4 regions of the Cellvibrio polysaccharolyticus genome follow, and region 1 is predicted to be linked to each of the others. Evidence: predicted binding sites of a transcription regulator. Region 1 holds the regulator's gene; each other region holds the start of a gene.
The links. Region 1 encodes sigma-54, which starts transcription at its own class of promoters, with help from an activator protein. Its sites were predicted from a motif close to TGGCACANNNNTTGCNNT; they were not measured.

Region 1 (4,569 bases):
GTGCAAGGCAGTACTTTTTCCTGAACCTGACAGTCCGCTGACGATGACGAGATGCATAGTAAAATCCTGCTCGGCGTATTAAGGAAAGATCCGCTGAAATCCTGAAACGGCTCCGGTTATCCAGGGCGTGGCTCAGGATGAATAAAAAAAACGTTCAGGGCAAGCGGCAAATTCCGGTGCCGGTTAAATTATGAAACAGCCGCCTGAAAGAGAGCCTGATCACTGTCCGCCTGGCGCAAGGAATCACGAAAACCCGCGTCATTAAGCGAACGAGCCAGAGAGGATAGGGTATCAAGGTGTTCTGCATTAGCATTTTCCGGTACCAGCATAGCGAATAAAATATCCACTTTCTGGCCGTCAATTGCATCAAACTCAATAGGTTGTTTCAGAGTAATCAGGGCGCCTATCGCTTTACTGCCGCATTCCATGCGGCAATGCGGTAAGGCTATCCCGAAACCGATGCCGGTAGATCCCAGGCGTTCCCTGGCTATCAGCCGACGAAAAACTTCATCGGCATTAATAGAGGGTACGGCGCGTGCAATGGTATTGGCGAGAATTTCCAGGGTGCGTTTCTTGCTAACACCTTCAATAGCACACAGGGTGCGATCGGGCGTAATCAGTTCCGGGATTGTCATGGTTAACGATGGCTACGTAATTTTTCTTTGTGTTTAATCAGTTGGCGATCCAGTTTGTCCGCCAGTTTATCAATGGCCGCATACATATCCGCTTCTACGGCATCAGCAAATAAATCCTTACCGCTGACGTGCACCGTGGCTTCCGCTTTTTGATCGAGGTGATCAACCCCAAGGATGACATGCACAGAAGTAATTTTGTCGTGGTGGTTATCCAGCTTTTCCAGTTTGGTTTCTACGTACTGCTTAAGGGCTTCAGTGACTTCCAGGTGATGGCCATTAATCGTAATCTGCATGGATACTTCCTCTTTGTTGGCGATATCAATGGATTTTTCAATCCGTCTTTTTATCTGATTATTTACTCTTTTATTGGTTCGCATTGAACTTCAAATTTGAGAATAAATAACGTTTCCTGATCGGTGCGATTACATCAACGATTTCCGCTCGTTGGACGGCGGGATGTTTAACGACTCCCGGTATTTTGCAATAGTGCGACGGGCTACCTGAATTCCCTGCTCGGCCAGCAGGTCGGTGATTTTACTGTCGCTCAATGGTTTTTTCGCATTTTCGGCGCTGATCAGTTTTTTAATCAGTGCACGAATCGCGGTTGAAGAACACTCGCCACCACCTTCAGTGCTCACATGGCTGGAGAAAAAATACTTCAGCTCAAAAATGCCTTGCGGCGTGTGCATGAATTTTTGTGTGGTTACGCGTGAAATAGTGGACTCATGCATCTGCACAATTTCTGCGATGTCGTGCAGCACCAGCGGCTTCATGGCCTCGGCGCCGTATTCAAGAAAGCCGCGTTGTTTTTCAACAATACAGCTGGCAACTTTCAGCAGGGTTTCGTTGCGGCTCTGCAGGCTTTTTAAAAACCAGCGCGCCTCCTGAAGGTTGTCTTTCAAAAAAGTGTTGTCGCTACTGGAATCGGCGCGCTTGACCATAGAGGCATAGTTGGCGTTGATTCGCAGGCGAGGTGCGATATCCGGGTTCAGCTCGACGATCCAGCGGCCATCGCGTTTTTCAACAAACACGTCCGGTACTACATATTCGGTATCGCCACTGGCAATAATGTCACCAGGGCGGGGGTTCAACCCCTGGATGAGCAAAACTGCCTGGCCCAGTTCATTTTCCTTGAGCCGGGTTTTGCGCATCAGCTGGCGATAGTCGCGGCTGCCAAGCAGCGGCAAATAATTTTTGCAGATGGTTTTGGCGGCTTCGAGGAAGGGCGTATCCGTCGGGAATTGTTGCAGTTGCACCAGCAGGCATTCGGCAAGGTTCTGGCTGCAAACGCCGCAAGGGTCAAATTGTTGCAGGCGATGTTGAACGGCGACCACTTCGTCCAGTTCCAGCTCTTCCAGTTCGGCAGCCAGGCCTTCAAAAATATCGTCCAGAGAAACCGACAGCATGCCGCCAGGTTCAACGGCGTCGATAATGGCCAGCGCAATCAGATAATCGCGATCGGAAAATGGCGTGAGGTTCAGTTGCCACATCAGGTGGTCGTAGATGGAATCGACCGCAGCCCGACGGCTTTCGAAGTCGTTGTCATCATTTTCAAAGTTGCTGCTACCGGAGCTGGATGTCTGGTAAACGTCATCCCAGCTGGTATCTACCGGCAAGTCGGTAGGGATGGATTCATTCCATTCGCCCACGACATCACTTTCGGAAAAGCCATCGCTTTCATTGAAGCTGTCAGTTTCCCGGAAGTCACTGTCGTGATCAGAGAAGTTTTCGCTGCTGTCAGACGAAGAAGAGTGGGCATCACTCAGCGGGCGGTCACCCGGCAGGTCAGCGGCTATTTCAGCCTGGCGTGTGTAATCAAGGTCGTCTTTTTCGGCGGATTCAGGAGGGTTGTCGAAGCTGTCTTCCATCTCCAGCATCGGGTTGGAGTCGAGGGCTTCCTGTATCTCCTGTTGCAGATCCAGTGTGGAGAGCTGCAGCAGGCGAATGGCCTGTTGCAGCTGCGGAGTCATGGTCAGTTGTTGACCGAGCTTTAACTGGAGAGATTGCTTCATCGTTTAAAAAGCTGATCCTGCTTAGACGAGAACAGTGGTCGATGAAGTAGAGTTTAGACAGCCTTGATCTCGCAAGCAACAAGGCTAAGCAATGTTTGTGCCTTGTTGTGTGTTATTTGCAAAAGTCAAGGCCCTGGCGTCAAATAAATCTTCAATCAAAGGCGGAAATTCTCGCCCAGATACACCTCACGCACTTTGTTATTGGCCAAAACTGTCTCGGCAGTGCCTTCGGCGATAATGTGACCTTCACTGACGATATAGGCCGTTTCGCAGATATCGAGGGTTTCGCGCACATTGTGATCGGTAATCAATACCCCGATACCGCGATCTTTCAGGTGTCTTACGATTTGCTTGATGTCATTGACCGAGATGGGGTCAACCCCGGCAAAAGGTTCATCCAGCAAAATAAAGCGGGGCTCTGTGGCCAGGGCGCGGGCAATTTCCACCCGGCGGCGTTCGCCACCTGACAGTGCCATGCCGAGACTGTCCCGAATGTGAGTGATGTGAAATTCCTGCAGCAATGAGTCCAGTTTGGCCAGACGCTGCTTTCTGTCGAGATCGCTACGGGTTTCCAGAATTGCCATGATGTTGTCGGCTACCGACAGCTTTCGAAATACCGAAGCTTCCTGGGGTAAATAACCGATACCGGCGCGTGCACGACCATGGATGGGCAGGTGGGTTAAATCCTTGTCGTCGAGCAGTACGCGGCCGTTGTCGGCGGTAATCAACCCGGCAATCATATAAAAGCAGGTGGTTTTTCCTGCGCCGTTGGGGCCGAGCAGGCCTACAATCGTGCCGCTGCTGACAGACAGGGAGACATCAATAACGACCTTGCGCTTTTTGTAGCTTTTGGCAAGGTTACGAGCGTAAAGAGTAGCCATAAGTCCTGATCAGTTTTCCTGAATGGTTTGCGGTGGAATGATGATTTCAATGCGCTTGCGGTCTTCGCTCTCGCCGCCTGCAGCCTGCATAACCTCTTTGTTGAGGTCATAAACAATGCGGGTGCCGCTCATTGATGCACCATCCTGCTCCAGTGATGCATGTTCTTCCAGTGCCAGGCTCTGGCTGGACGGGGTGTAGGTAATGCTCTGCGCCCGGGCGCTGATGATGCCTTTGTCCGGTGTGGGCTGCTGTTGGTAGAGCGCCGGTACACCGCGTGCATTGATGGTGGAAATTCGCCGCTGCGGGTTGCCATCAAAGGTAGCGGTCACCTCGGTGGCTTCAATCCGCATCAGACCTTTGTCTTCCGTGGGTTGCAGCTGGTAGAGCACCGGTGAGCCTGTGGCGTGAATTTTGTCAATTTTCTGGGTTTCAGTATTGAAATGAAAAATGACGGTGTCGGCATTGATCGACATGCTGCCCTGGGAAAATTGCACGTCACCGGTATAGGTTGTAATGCCCTGTTTTTGATCCAGAGTGGCGCGCTCGGCCTCAATGCGGATTTCCTGCTCAATATCGGATGGCAGCGCATGAGCATGGGCGCCAATCAGGGCGCAGACCACAGCAAAAATAAAGGGGCCGGATTTACGGTGCATAAGTCCCTCGGACTTTGGATAGGAGTTCGATTCGATCTTCATTCAGCCAGGCTTGCATGCCAATGGTTTCAACGACGCCCTGAGGCGCGCGCATCTTAACAGCTTTGTCGGTTTCGGCGAATTGGTCCAGGGTGCGAATTGTCAGCAGGCTGGTGGTAACCAGAAAACTGCTGCTGTCGGCGTCCTGTTGCTCAATGCGGACATTGTTGGTGAGCGTGATCACACTGCCGTTGGCATCGCTGTGACCTTCCATGGCGCTGAGCCGCCAGGGTGTGGCATCTCTTTCTGAAAAGAAAAACATTTTTGGCTGGGTGAAGATGGTGTGATCGTCGGGGCCCGGTGCCTCGGGATTGATCTGAAAATGTTGTGCCGCGGGTGTGCTCATCC
Region 2 (4,569 bases), 2.4 Mb from region 1:
CGGGTATTTTTTACCGGAAATTCAGGCGTACATTTTCCCACCGGAAAACAAAGGCACGCTTTATGTAGGCGCTCAATTAGGCGTTGGCCTGTACATGTTTCTGGTGGGTCTCGGTTTTAACACCGCACATTTCCGCAGTAACGCGCGTAGCGCCATGGCGGTTTCTGTCTCGGGTATGGCGGTACCTTTTCTGGTCGCCATCGCCATCACACCCTGGCTGATGACGGTGCCCGGATTGTTCTCCGATAGCGCCACCCGCTTTAACGCCACGCTGTTTATGGGTGCCGCTATCGCCATTACCGCCTTCCCAATGCTGGCGCGCATTATTCATGAACGCGGCTTGAGCCATACCCGGCTGGGTACTTTGACGCTCTCCGCCGGTGCCATTGACGATGCCGCCGCCTGGTGTGTGCTGGCGATTGTTTTGGCCAGCTTCGGTGCCGGCAGTAGTGTTGCTATTGCAGCCATCGGCGGCGGTATTTTATTTGCCGGCTTTATGATTTTACTCGGCCCGAAATTGCTGGCTCCGCTGGAGCGTCTCGCCGCCAAAGAACATGCTGAAGGCAAACCACTCAGTTCAACACTGCTCTCTATTGTGTTGATGCTGTTTATGTTGTCTGCCTGGGTTGCAGACTACATTGGTTTGCATGCGGTGTTCGGCGGCTTCCTGTTAGGCGCCGTCATGCCGCGCGGTGTACTGAGCGCCCAGGTAAGGGAAAAACTGGAGCCATTCGCGGTCGTGGTGTTGCTGCCGATGTTCTTCACCTACTCAGGCCTTAACACCCAGCTGACCATGGTCAACAGTATCGAATTGCTGGCCATCGCCGGTGTGGTTTTGGCGGGTTCTGTTTTAGCCAAATTTGGTGCCTGCTGGGCGGCGGCGCGTTTATGCGGTGAAGACAATCGCACCGCACTGGGCATTGGCGCACTGATGAATTCCCGTGGTTTGATGGAGCTGATTATTATCAACATCGGCCTGCAAGCCGGGGTGATTGGCCCTGCACTTTTCTCCATGCTGGTGCTGATGGCCATTGTTACCACGCTGATGGCATCGCCGCTGTTTGAAGCCGTATACGGCAAAAAGGCGCGCGCTTCCGGCGAGCTGGACGCAGTACCGCAACATTCCAGCAGTTAAACCTGCTTTGCTTCCCGGTATCTGCCTCTGTGCAGTTACCGGGAGTCTTCCGTAAGATTGTCTGCCCTTCACGATAACGCGCTGCCGCCCTTCAGTTACGCCGTTCGCCGGTCTCATTGCGATTCAGCAATCTCTTTCCAAAGGCAAAAAATTCTTCCAGCTTCAATCAGGTGCAAAAACCGCCTGGTCTGCACTGATGTGAAGCGATTCACTGACTGATTTTTCGCTGCAAGGTGCTTTTCTCTGGCGAAACAACCGGCAATGCCTTTTAGTTACTGACAAAACCATTTCTGGCACACCGCTTGCTAAATACCCTTTGTGTCGAACATCACTCGGCACGACAGATTGAGATACCGGCAATGGCGCCCTGACCGAAAGGTCAAGGCGCCTTTTTTTTGCTTAAAAAAACCGGAGAACCGTGGAAAACCATGAAAACAAATACAACAAATTCGTCCCTGCCGGTGCTGGCCATTGTTGGTAATGGCATGGTGGGTCATCACTGTGTCGAGCAACTTCTGGCACAGGGTGCGCTGCAACATTATCAAATCCATGTCTTCGGCGAAGAAAGCCGCAGAGCCTACGACCGGGTACACCTGTCCGAATATTTCAACGGCCGCGATGCAGAATCGCTGGCGTTGAGTGACGCGTCGCTGTATCAGGCTCCAGGCATCACGCTGTTTTCCGGCTTGCAGGTACAGGAAATTGACCGTACCGCCAAACAGCTGATTACCTCGAAAGGAAATTTCGCTTACCACACCCTGGTGCTGGCCACCGGTTCCTATCCTTTCGTGCCGCCCATTGAAGGTGCCGAAGGTGATGCGCGTCTGGTGTATCGCACCCTCGATGACCTCGACAGCATTCGCGCCGCTGCCAACGTTTCGCGCCGTGGCGTGGTGATCGGTGGTGGTCTGCTCGGCCTCGAAGCCGCCAATGCCTTACGCAGCCTCGGCCTTGAAACCCATGTCGTGGAATTTGCTCCGCGTTTGATGCCGGTACAGTTGGATGGCGAAGGCGGTGGCGCCCTGAAAGCGCGTATCGAAGAACTCGGCGTATCGGTGCATTTGAACAAAGCCACCCAGGCGATTGTTGCCGGCAACGAATACCGCTACCAGATGCAATTTGCCGACGACACCTTGCTGGAAACCGACCTGATTGTTTTCTCCGCCGGTATTCGCCCGCAAGATCATCTGGCTCGTCAATGCCATCTGGACATCGCGCCCCGTGGCGGTATCAGCATCAACAACGATTGCCGCACCAGCGATGAATCCATTTACGCGATTGGTGAATGTGCGGCCTGGAACGAACGCATTTTCGGACTGGTTGCACCCGGTTACCAAATGGCGAGAAACGTGGCGGCACTGCTGTGCCAGCAACCGTCTTCGCCTTTTACCGGTGCCGACATGTCCACCAAACTGAAATTACTCGGTGTAGACGTAGGCTCCATTGGCGATGCGGCGGGCAACACCCCCGGCTCACGCAGCTACCGTTTTATTGACGAAGCCAACGCCTGTTATCGCCGCCTGGTCGTTTCTGCCGATGGCAAAAAAGCGCTGGGCGCTATTCTGGTTGGCGACAACAGCTACTACGACACCTTGTTGCAATACGTGAATAACGGCATTGATTTACCCGCCGACCCGGCCGGACTGATTTTGCCAAGCAACAGTGCAACACCGGCATTGGGTGTTGATGCGCTGCCCGCCACCGCTACCATTTGCTCTTGCCACAACGTTAGCAAAGGCGCGATTTGCGATGCAGTTGATGCCGGTTGCCAGGACATTGCTGAATTAAAAAGCTGCACCAAAGCAGCCACCGGTTGCGGCGGCTGTGCGGCTTTGTTGAAGCAGGTTTTTGAACACGAACTCACCGCGCGCGGCGTGGAAGTTGATAAAAGTTTGTGCGAACACTTCAGCTACACCCGCCAGGAGCTGTACGACATTGTGCGCGTGGAAGCCATCGAAAGTTTTGATGAACTGCTCGCTCGCCACGGCAAAGGGCACCTCGGCTGCACCATTTGCAAACCTGCCGTGGGCTCCATTCTCGCCTCTTGCTGGAACCGCCCGATCATGAACAGCGCGCTGGTGCCTTTGCAAGACACCAACGACACCTTCATGGCCAACATGCAGAAAAACGGTACCTACTCCATCGTACCGCGTATTCCCGCCGGAGAAATTACTCCGGATGCGTTAATCGCCATCGGCCAGGTGGCCAAAAAATACGATCTCTACACCAAAATTACCGGTGGCCAGCGTATCGATTTATTCGGCGCGCAATTGCATGAACTGCCGGACATCTGGAGTGAATTAATTGCCGCCGGTTTTGAAACCGGCCACGCCTACGGCAAATCTACCCGCACCGTTAAATCCTGCGTCGGTAGCACCTGGTGTCGTTACGGTGTGCAGGACAGCGTGCAAATGGCGCTGGACATTGAGCACCGCTACAAAGGTTTGCGCGCACCGCACAAATTGAAATTTGCCGTGTCCGGTTGCACCCGCGAATGTGCGGAAGCGCAGAGCAAGGACATCGGCGTGATTGCCACCGAAAATGGCTGGAACCTGTACGTGTGCGGCAACGGCGGTATGCGCCCGCGTCACGCCGAATTGTTTGCCACTGACCTCGATGATGCAACGCTGATTCGTTACATCGACCGCGTGCTGATGTTCTACATTCGCACTGCCGACAAATTGCAGCGCACTTCGGTATGGCGCGAGTCGCTTGAAGGCGGCCTCGACTACCTCAAAGCGGTTGTCATTGATGATAGCCTCGGCCTTGCCGCCGAGCTGGAAGCACAAATGCAACTGATTGTTGACCGTTACGAATGCGAATGGACCAACGCCATCAGCGACCCGGAAAAACTCAAGCGCTTCCGCACCTTTGTTAACGACCAGGCCGCCGATGATGACATTCGTTTTATCCGCGAAAGAAATCAACGCCGCCCTTTACCCGCCTATGAACCGCAATTGATCGCCATTGCCGAGGAGATTGTTTAATGCAAAACACAGCTTCTGCAAACCTGCCCCGCTGGAAAACGATTTGCAAACGCGATGATCTGGTCGCCAACTCCGGCGTGGTTGCCCGCGTTGAAGACCAGCAAGTCGCACTTTTTTACTTGCCGGGATTAACTGAACAAAATGTTTTTGCGGTAGGCAACCGCGACCCGAAATCCGGAGCCAATGTCATTGGCCGCGGTTTGACGGCGCATATCAACGGCGAAGTGGTAGTCGCATCGCCTTTGTACAAACAACATTTTTGTTTGAGCAGTGGTCGCTGCCTGGAATATCCCGAGCAGCAACTACCGGTGTGGCAAACACGCATTAACGGCGAGCATGTAGAAATCTGCCTGGCAGATTGATCAAGGCGCGTTTACTTTTTCCTGAGGAGTTTTCCATGTCCTATGTCGTTCCCTCCGAATTCGTCACCAAAATGGTGGATGCCGG
Region 3 (4,569 bases), 690 kb from region 1:
CGACCATGTCCGTTAATACGCTTGATCGTGAAGTACTGACCTCATTGCGCCTGATTATGGAAGAGGATTTTGCCGCGCTCCTTAATGCCTGGTGGCAGGATGCGGGCGAAAAAATGGCACAACTGCACGAAGCCGTTCGCAACGATGATCACGATGCCGTGCGCCGCACAGCGCACAGCCTGAAAGGCAGTGGCAGTAATTTGGGCTTGCTGGCGCTTAACGCGGTTTGCCAGGAGATCGAATCAACCGCAACAAGCATGAACCTGGCCAGCGAGGCGACCGGGCACATGCTGGTAAACTTGCAGCAATCCATCAACGCATCCGCACAAGCACTACAGGAAGAAACCGGCGTCATATTAATCGGCGCGAATTTTTCAGGCTGACTCTCAGTTACCTGTCAACCGCCGGGCCGTTTATGGCGGATTGGCACTGCCTTTGCATTTTACCTTTCGGGTTTTCACGTCCCGCCTGTAGCGGCCAATCTTTGCCGCTGTGAGAGCGTGATCATTACACGAGAGAAGGCATGAATAACGGATCCGGTATTTCACAATCGACCGCCAACGCGGCATTTACCCGCGCCTCGAATACCAAAACAGCGGTAAGCGTAGATTTCGGCGGCGCAGGTAGTAACAACTCCTTTGAAAATACCTTGCAGCAGGCGCGGCAAAAAGTTGCCCGTTCAACGCAGGAGCGTCCAGCTCCCCCAAATCCTCGTGAGCCATCAACTCCCCGACCAGCGGCAGCTGCCGCCAAAGACAGCGCACCGCTGCGTGCCGAACAGGCCACTGAAAAAAGACCGGCAGCGGCGAATAAAAACGAACCGGACACGTCGCCTTCCAAACCCTTAACGACAGAAAATACTGAACTCGCCGCTGTGGAAGAAACCTCAACAGCCGCGCCCTTAACCGATGCCAGCCAGACAGCGCTGCCGCTTGAAGATACCGCCCCGGGTGTTTTACTGCTGGCTAACGGCGTTCCGGATCAGGTGGTTACCGACGAGACTGATCCGCTTGACGGGGAATCTCTGCTGGCAGAGGTTGATACGGAAGAACCACTGCCTGAAGAACTGCTGAAACCGGAAGAGGAAACAGACGCTCCGGTTGAGGAAGAACCCGTGGCTATTGCCGTTGAGACCGACGAGGCTGCGCCAACACCTCAGGTAGCCTTGCAAGGTGCGCCGGCCAATGCCCGGACAGATGCCGCCGCGAACACATCGGAATCGGCAGTGTTAACGGCCAACAAAGTCACCGTCGAGGCTGGCAAATCAAGCGGTGCGCCGGTAGTGGATGATTCCATTGCCGGCGCTGATGATGGGCTGCCTGCGGAAGAGGGCTTGCTTGCCAGGGCGAGCGGGTCGGCGTCGCGCACGTCGCTGCCCACTGATGCAAACACGGCTCCGCCAGCCGAAACGCGCACAGCACCTCCCACCACCGCAGTGATTGCTGAAACCACGCGGGCTGCAGAAAGCCTGGCGGTAACGGGGCGCGGTTTTACGGTGCAATCCCAGGTGGGTGTGCCAATGGGGCACCCGCAATGGAATCAGGCGGTGGTCAACCGCGTTATGTGGCTATCGGCGCAAAATCTGCCATCCGCTGAAATACGTCTCGACCCGCCAGAGCTGGGGCCGTTACAGGTGCGCATTCAGGTGCAAAATGACCATGTGCAAGTCAATTTTGTTAGCCAAAACCCCAATGTGCGCGACGTGCTGGATCAGCAAGCCAACCGTTTGCGGGAAATGTTTGCCGAAAATGGCATGTCGCTGGACGTGGGCGTTTCCGATCAGGCATTTTCCCGGCGCGATCAGGAACAATCCTCTGGTGGTGGCAATGGCAGCAATGCCGAACCCGGTGATGAAGAAGAGCAGGCCGCCACCGCTCGCATTATTCGTCTGGTAGATCATTACGCCTGACGCCAGTCCGTTATTTCTCCGTTATTGCCAATATCACTGTCGCCATTCAGGCCGTATACTGCGCTCCAACCCGATATTTTCCCGAGCTGGTTAAATATCGGGCTGGCATGGGTATTGCTGAACCCAATCAAGCATGATTAACGACGGGCTTTTGACATGGCAAAGGACACGGGCAAACCGGCAGACGGCGCAGCGCCCAAAGTAAATAATCGAAAAAAATACCTGATGATCGCGGTAGCGGCTATCGCTCTGGTCGGTATTTCTGTTGGCGGCACGCTGGCGGTGGTCGGGTTGGGCTCTTCGGATACCACGCCTGCTACACAAAGCGACGCGGCAGCCGTCAAAAAACCGGCCATCTATTACGCTCTGCCTCCTGCCTTTGTGGCGAACTTTTCCGTTGGCGGCCGCCAGCGGTTTTTACAAACCGACGTCGCCTTGTTAATTCGTGATGCCGATGTTTCCGCCGCGCTGGATTTACACAAACCTGCTATTCGCAATAGCCTGGTCATGTTGTTCAGCGCCCAGAATTTTGAAACCCTGCAAACTATTGAAGGTAAAGAGGCGTTGCGCGAACAGGCGTTGGCCAATGTGCAGGCAGTGTTGCAAAAAGAAATTGGTAAAGCCGGGGTAGAGCAGGTTTTGTTCACCAGTTTTGTGATGCAATAACACGATAAAAAATGGCCGCTGAGGCGATTGAAGGGTATTCATTGTGCAAGATTTATTATCACAAGATGAAATTGATGCGTTATTGCACGGTGTTGATGACGGCGATATCAACACCGATGCCGATCAGGACTCGGGTTCAGTTCGCTCCTATGACCTGACCAGTCAGGATCGGATTGTTCGTGGGCGTATGCCCACGCTGGAAATGATCAACGAACGTTTTGCCCGCTACACGCGTATCAGTTTGTTTAATTTGCTGCGGCGCACCGCGGATGTTTCGGTGGGCGGTTTGCAGATTCAAAAATTTGGCGAATACGTGCACACGCTTTATGTGCCCACCAGCCTTAATATGGTGAAGTTTCGTCCTTTGCGTGGCACGGCGCTGATTATTCTCGACGCCCGGCTGGTATTCAAACTGGTTGATAACTTTTTTGGTGGTGATGGTCGCCATGCCAAAATCGAAGGCCGTGAATTTACCCCGACAGAATTACGCGTTATTCAAATGGTGTTGAATCAGGCTTTCGTGGATCTTGCCGAAGCCTGGAAAGCCATTATGCCCATCAACTTCGAGTACATTAACTCCGAAGTGAATCCCTCCATGGCCAACATTGTCAGCCCCAGTGAAGTGGTGGTGGTAAGCACCTTTCACGTAGAGCTGGATGGCGGCGGCGGTGAAATTCATATCACTATGCCTTACTCGATGATCGAGCCAATCCGCGAAGTGCTGGATGCGGGTTTGCAAAGCGATAGCGATGAACAGGACGAACGCTGGGAAAAAGCACTGCGGGAAGATGTATTGACCGCCCGCGTTGATCTCGAATGCGATATCGCCCGTCGCGATATTTCGCTGCGCGATGTTGCCGCACTCAAAGCCGGTGATGTGATCCCGATTGAGTTTTCTGACGTACATGTCATTACCGCCAATGGGGTTCCTATGTTTCGTGCCGAGCTCGGCCAGCATAAGGGCAATCTGGCATTAAAAATTAACGACTTTATCGACAGAAGTCATACACAAAATATTACGGCAACCGGAGGAGTACCCGATGACAACAAATGATGACATTGATCAGGATTCCATGGCCGATGATTGGGCCGCTGCCATGCAGGAACAGGCAGCGGTGGACGCGATTGATGTCAGTCGCGTGCCATTGGACGAGCTGCATGTTGAATCGGAAAAAAATATTCACAACCCGGATCTGGATGTCATTCTCGATATTCCAGTGAGCATTTCCATGGAAGTAGGGCGCACCTCGATCACCATTCGCAACCTGCTGCAACTGAACCAGGGCTCGGTTATTGAGCTGGATCGTCTTGCTGGTGAGCCGCTGGATGTACTGGTTAATGGCACACTCATCGCCCACGGTGAAGTGGTGGTGGTGAACGAAAAATTCGGCATCCGCATGACCGATGTTATCAGCCCCTCCGAGCGTATTAAAAAATTACGTTAATAATAACTTGCTGGTAATGTCCAGGATCCGACACATGCTCGCGTTAAAACGCTTCATTGCATTTTTTATAGTACTGGCGGCCATCGGGTCGCCATTTGTTATGGCCGAAGAAATAGCCAATGGCCTATCCTCAAGCAGCAGTGGCTCGATCGAGTCGATAGAAAATGCTCAAGCTATCGATGCGGCTGAAAACGCTGACGCTGGTGAGCTGGAAGAAAACTCTGGCTCTGCCGATGTTAAAAACAGTGCTGAAGCTCTCACGTTGGAAGACAAGGCACAAGCTATTCCATTAAAAGAGGCGGCCCCATTAAAAGAAGGGGCTGAATCTCCTGCTACTGAACAGCCGGTAAGCGGTAAAGCGAAACCGGTACCGCCGCCCGCCGCTCAATCTCCTGTCAAGGTAAACGGTGTAAGCAGTTTACTCAGTGTTTTTGTCGGGTTGTTGTTCATTCTGGGGCTTATTCTGGCCTTGGCCTGGTTTGTAAAACGTATCGGGCAGGGCGGAATTACCGCCAACAACCATTTACGTATTGTAGCCAGTTTGCCGTT
Region 4 (4,569 bases), 940 kb from region 1:
GTGCCAGCTCATCCTTGCGATCGGGCGGCAGCGGAGTAAGCCGTTGCAAGCCAGGCTGATCGGAGTTGATCAGATTGATTTCACGGGCAATACGTGCGATAGGTTTGGTGAGCGTGAGATAAAAAACAAAGAACAGCAGCGACACCAGCAACATGTTGCGCAATACACCGGCCACCAGCGCATATTTGGAGCGGTTGTAAAAACCGGCTAACGCCTGATCCATATCCACCGAGAAACGGATGCTGCCAGCAATGCCATCGGTGTAGCCGGCAATGGGCAAATTGGCGCGGTATTCCTGAGTACCTTCGGTAATGCGATCGGTTAGCCAGCGGGTGGGCGAATGCTCGCGGCGTGAACTGCCCTGCGCGAGAATATTACCCACCTCATCGGCAATTTCTACTTCGTAAATAAATCCGTAACGCAGCAGGCCATTCACCACTTCGTCGGAGAGTTCATCGTCGAGTGTTTGCACCGAACGTGCTGCGGGCGGTGTGGCCACCTCAATAACCCGCTCAATCAGGCTGTCAAATTCCCGCTGCTGATTGTGGTAATCGAGGTAAAGCTGCACCGAGTTCATCAGAAAGCTGAGAACAAACGCAACGATGATGCCTATTTTCGCCAGCTGGAACGAAATACCATCAAAAAACGAAGGCGTGCCGGTTTTATTCAAAGGTGTAATTCCATAACAGAGTCCAGTTTTTTATCATATTTTTCTGGCTACACCGGTTCATCATCAAGCGCCCGGTCTGAGGAAATAATAAAAGGCCGATCCGGCGTAAACCGGCGGCCTTGTTGTTCGCATTCTGCACATCAGCGTAAGCATTACTGTATCTGGAATCCGTTGATAAATTGCACACCGCTGTCCGGTTTTACCGCCGCAAACAGATCCGAATCATCACTGGTGGCTGCCGCGGTAGCGTCGGTTTTCAAATTGATAAAGTCGAATAAATTCACATCAGCCATTTGCGATGGAATGATGTTTTTAATGGCTGAGAAAATGGTTTCGGTACGGCCCGGGTATTGTGCCTCCCAGGTGTGCAACATCTGCTTGACCACCTGCCGCTGCAGGTTTTCCTGGGAACCGCACAGGTTGCAGGGAATAATCGGGAAGCCTTTTTGTTCGGCAAAGTCTACCAGGTCTTCTTCGCTGCAATAGGCCATCGGGCGAATCACAATATTGCGTTTGTCGTCGGACAGCAGCTTGGGCGGCATGGCTTTGATCTTGCCACCGTAAAACAAATTCAAAAACATAGTTTCAATAATGTCATCACGATGATGGCCCAGCGCAATTTTGGTCGCCCCGATTTCATCCGCGAAACCATATAAAGTACCGCGACGCAGGCGGGAGCATAATCCGCAGGTGGTTTTACCTTCGGGAACCAGCTCTTTCACGACGCTGTAGGTATCCTTTTCAATGATATGAAAAGGTACGCCCAGCGCCGTCAGGTATTCCGGCAAGATATGTTCGGGAAAACCAGGCTGCTTTTGGTCCATATTGACGGCAACAATGTCGAAATGGATCGGCGCCGTTTTCTGCATACTGAGCAGTACATCGAGCATGGCGTAGGAGTCTTTGCCGCCCGACAGGCATACCATGATTTTGTCGCCTTCCTCGATCATGTTGTAATCGGCAATGGCGCTTCCAACAAGACGGCGTAACCGCTTTTGCAGCTTGTTAAATTCGAGGCGCTCTTTACGGACAGGAAATGCTTTCATAGTGATTTGCGTGACAACCGGATGTAGAGGAAAAACCGCCATTGTACGGTTTTTATGCGCACGGGGGAATGTCTCCGGCGGTAATTTCCCTTTGGCGGCAATAGTTTGCCACTCGCCGCCAATAGCCTCTCAAAAGTGCTCATTATTTGCCTCTTCACGGTCCAAATCGCCGTTTTGGTGCACTTTCCTCCTGGCACAACCTTTGCTTTCTCACTAAAAAGCACCCTCGAATCACGGGTTTACGCCCTTATCGGATCAGGTTATGTCATTCATCCAGGGTTTATTGACCAAATTTTCCAAACCTTCCTTTGCAGGATCCGGCAAATCGGAGCGCCCGCGGGTGGCACCCGTTTACCTGACACCCGGTCCATTGCTGGATCTGTTTGAACAGCGCCAGCGACTGGAAGTGTATTTTGAAGGCAGCCAACGCTCCTATCAGACGCTTATCCTATCCATTGATGATGAAAATGGCGTGATATGGTTTGATGATTTATTTCCGTCACAACGTTTACTGGAAACCGGCAGCCAGCTTGAATTTATTTATCGCTCCCGCGAAAAACAGCTGAAGTTCACCGCCACGGTGATTGCCACCGGCGAGCACCTCGGCATTCAAGGTTTTGCCATCACCTTTCCGCATAATCCTGTGTGGCATTCGCGCCGCGAATATCGACGCCTGAATTTGTTTGGAGCCAGCGCCCTGTCGGGCAAGCTGCGCGCCTTTAATGATGATGTTCGCTACGGCACCATCGAAAATTTGTCAGCGGGCGGCATGTGTATTCTGCTGGCAGGCTCGCTGGAAGACTTTTTTCAGCAGGGCGAAGAGCTGCCGCTGTGCGAATTTATGTTGAACGATATTCGCATTCAGGCGCGCGCGCGCGTCAGAGGATTGTCACCCAACCGCACGCCCTACCGAAGCACGCGCTTGCGATTGGAGTTTCTGACGCTTTCTGAAGAAAAGAGAGCAGTAATTGACGAATTTATAAACAAAAATTCCTCTATTAAAAATTTTCGTCAGCGGGCAGCCTGAGAACAGGAAACAAGGCTAAACTATTCGCGCTTCAGGCCGATTACCTTTGAAGGCAGCTTAATAAAATGCCTCTGTTTCCAGCGCTAAACGCGTAGCGTTCGCTGACTTTTGTAAGGATTTTTCCATGCGTAATAACGGTCCGATAACCGGTAGAGAAGTCTTCGTTTCGAATAATAATGAGATTGTTTCCTCAACCGACACCCGGGGAAATATTCAATTTTGCAATGACTATTTCTGCCAGATTGCAGGCTACACGCGCGACGAATTATTGGGCCAGCCCCATAATATTCTGCGCCACCCGCATATGCCTGCCGAAGCTTTCGGCATGATGTGGACAGCATTAAAGGCAGGCCGCCCCTGGATGGGTATGGTGAAAAACCGCTGCAAAAATGGTGACCACTATTGGGTGGATGCCTATGTGACCCCGTTGCGCGAAAAAGGCCAGATTTACGGCTACGAATCTGTGCGCGCCAAAGCCGACCCGGTTATCGTTAAACGCGCCGAGAAGGTCTATGCCCGTATCCAAAACGGCAAAGGCATTTACCCCTGGTATGAAAAGCTCTGGCATATTTTCGGTGAAGCCATACAAGCAGGCGCCCTGACTTTTGTAGTGTTGCTGGGTATTTTTTCGCTCACCTCGCTGTTAAGTGCATCCATGGTGGCGGGGCTTTTTGGCATCAGCTTGTTAACCGGTTTTATCAATTTCTGGGTTACCCATAAAAAACTTTCGCAGCCGCTTGCGGCAGCGCGGGCGTTTTTAACCGATCCGGTGGCTGCTTATATCTATTCCGGTCGCTGCGATGCCAGCGGCGAAATTATGTTGGCACAAATTGCCATTCAGGCTCGCTTGCGCACCGCACTGGGCCGCTTCGGCGAGTCTGCCAGAGAACTGCATATCAAGTCTGAAGAAGCGCACGACCAGGCGCAGCGCACTCACACCGGCATGTCCGCACAGCAGCGCGAAACCACCAATGTTGCCAATGCCATGCAACAAATGTCGGTTGCGGTTCAGGAAGTTGCCAGCGGCGCTACGCAAACCTCTACCGCGACCAGCATGGCGATCAACGAAGTTCGCAAGGGTAATGAAGTAATCGCCGGTGCCAACAAGGCGATTGTTGATCTCTCTCGCACGGTAGGTGATCTGGGGCAAATGCTGGACCGCCTTTCCGAAGACAGCCGTAAAATTGGTAGCGTAGTAGATGTTATTCGCAGCATTGCGGAACAAACCAACCTGCTCGCCCTGAACGCCGCTATCGAAGCGGCGCGCGCCGGTGACCAGGGTCGCGGGTTCGCGGTGGTTGCGGATGAAGTACGCACGCTGGCACAGCGCACCCAGGAATCGACCAGTGACATTCAAGGCATTATTGGCAAGCTTGGCCAGGCGACGGAAGATGCCAGCGCCAGCATGAACACCTGTATGCAGCTGGCAGATCGCAGCGTTGCCGAAATGGTCAATGTGGAAAATGCACTGAACTCCATTTCCGATTCGGTAGCCACTATTGATGGCATGTCCCATCAAATTGCCACCGCCGCTGAAGAGCAGTCTTCCATGGCGATGGAAATCGAGCGCAATACCCACGCAATTGCCCGCATTTCCACTCAGTCACAACACGAAATTAATATCGCTGACCGTGTTACCCAGGAAATGGCTGACTTGTCCCAAAGCCAGCTGGAACTGATCATCCGCTTTCGTTAATTCTTCCGCAAAATTGGCTGCAATTCATAACTGCAGCCATACTTACCTCAACCGGCCTGATAAAATTGTCTGGCCGGTTTCCCGGCTCCACGATCTGAAACCGCTTTTATGGACCGTCTTATATGCCTAA

Region 2: nirB (nitrite reductase large subunit NirB) is a predicted target of sigma-54. The motif match lies at 1,427-1,444, and genes of this name have one in related genera.
Region 3: C4F51_RS09315 (flagellar basal body-associated FliL family protein) is a predicted target of sigma-54. The motif match lies at 2,013-2,030, and genes of this name have one in related genera.
Region 4: C4F51_RS10480 (flagellar brake protein) is a predicted target of sigma-54. The motif match lies at 1,908-1,925, and genes of this name have one in related genera.

Annotation. Positions count from the first base shown of each region.
Region 1 covers NZ_PRDL01000001.1:1,498,682-1,503,250, forward strand. The annotation lists gene rapZ (RNase adapter RapZ) at 1-57, opposite strand, end outside; gene ptsN (PTS IIA-like nitrogen regulatory protein PtsN) at 189-635, opposite strand; gene hpf (ribosome hibernation-promoting factor, HPF/YfiA family) at 638-928, opposite strand; gene C4F51_RS06415 (RNA polymerase factor sigma-54) at 1,058-2,647, opposite strand; gene lptB (LPS export ABC transporter ATP-binding protein) at 2,803-3,528, opposite strand; gene lptA (lipopolysaccharide transport periplasmic protein LptA) at 3,538-4,182, opposite strand; gene lptC (LPS export ABC transporter periplasmic protein LptC) at 4,172-4,569, opposite strand, start outside.
Region 2 covers NZ_PRDL01000001.1:3,935,704-3,940,272, forward strand. The annotation lists gene C4F51_RS16625 (cation:proton antiporter) at 1-1,135, shown strand, start outside; gene nirB (nitrite reductase large subunit NirB) at 1,564-4,122, shown strand; gene nirD (nitrite reductase small subunit NirD) at 4,122-4,484, shown strand; gene C4F51_RS16640 (formate/nitrite transporter family protein) at 4,520-4,569, shown strand, end outside.
Region 3 covers NZ_PRDL01000001.1:2,184,780-2,189,348, forward strand. The annotation lists gene C4F51_RS09300 (ATP-binding SpoIIE family protein phosphatase) at 1-16, shown strand, start outside; gene C4F51_RS09305 (Hpt domain-containing protein) at 6-383, shown strand; gene C4F51_RS09310 (flagellar hook-length control protein FliK) at 524-1,909, shown strand; gene C4F51_RS09315 (flagellar basal body-associated FliL family protein) at 2,066-2,575, shown strand; gene fliM (flagellar motor switch protein FliM) at 2,619-3,629, shown strand; gene fliN (flagellar motor switch protein FliN) at 3,616-4,020, shown strand; gene fliO (flagellar biosynthetic protein FliO) at 4,055-4,569, shown strand, end outside.
Region 4 covers NZ_PRDL01000001.1:2,443,114-2,447,682, forward strand. The annotation lists gene C4F51_RS10470 (putative bifunctional diguanylate cyclase/phosphodiesterase) at 1-670, opposite strand, end outside; gene ttcA (tRNA 2-thiocytidine(32) synthetase TtcA) at 823-1,716, opposite strand; gene C4F51_RS10480 (flagellar brake protein) at 1,979-2,743, shown strand; gene C4F51_RS10485 (methyl-accepting chemotaxis protein) at 2,868-4,439, shown strand; gene bioA (adenosylmethionine--8-amino-7-oxononanoate transaminase) at 4,562-4,569, shown strand, end outside.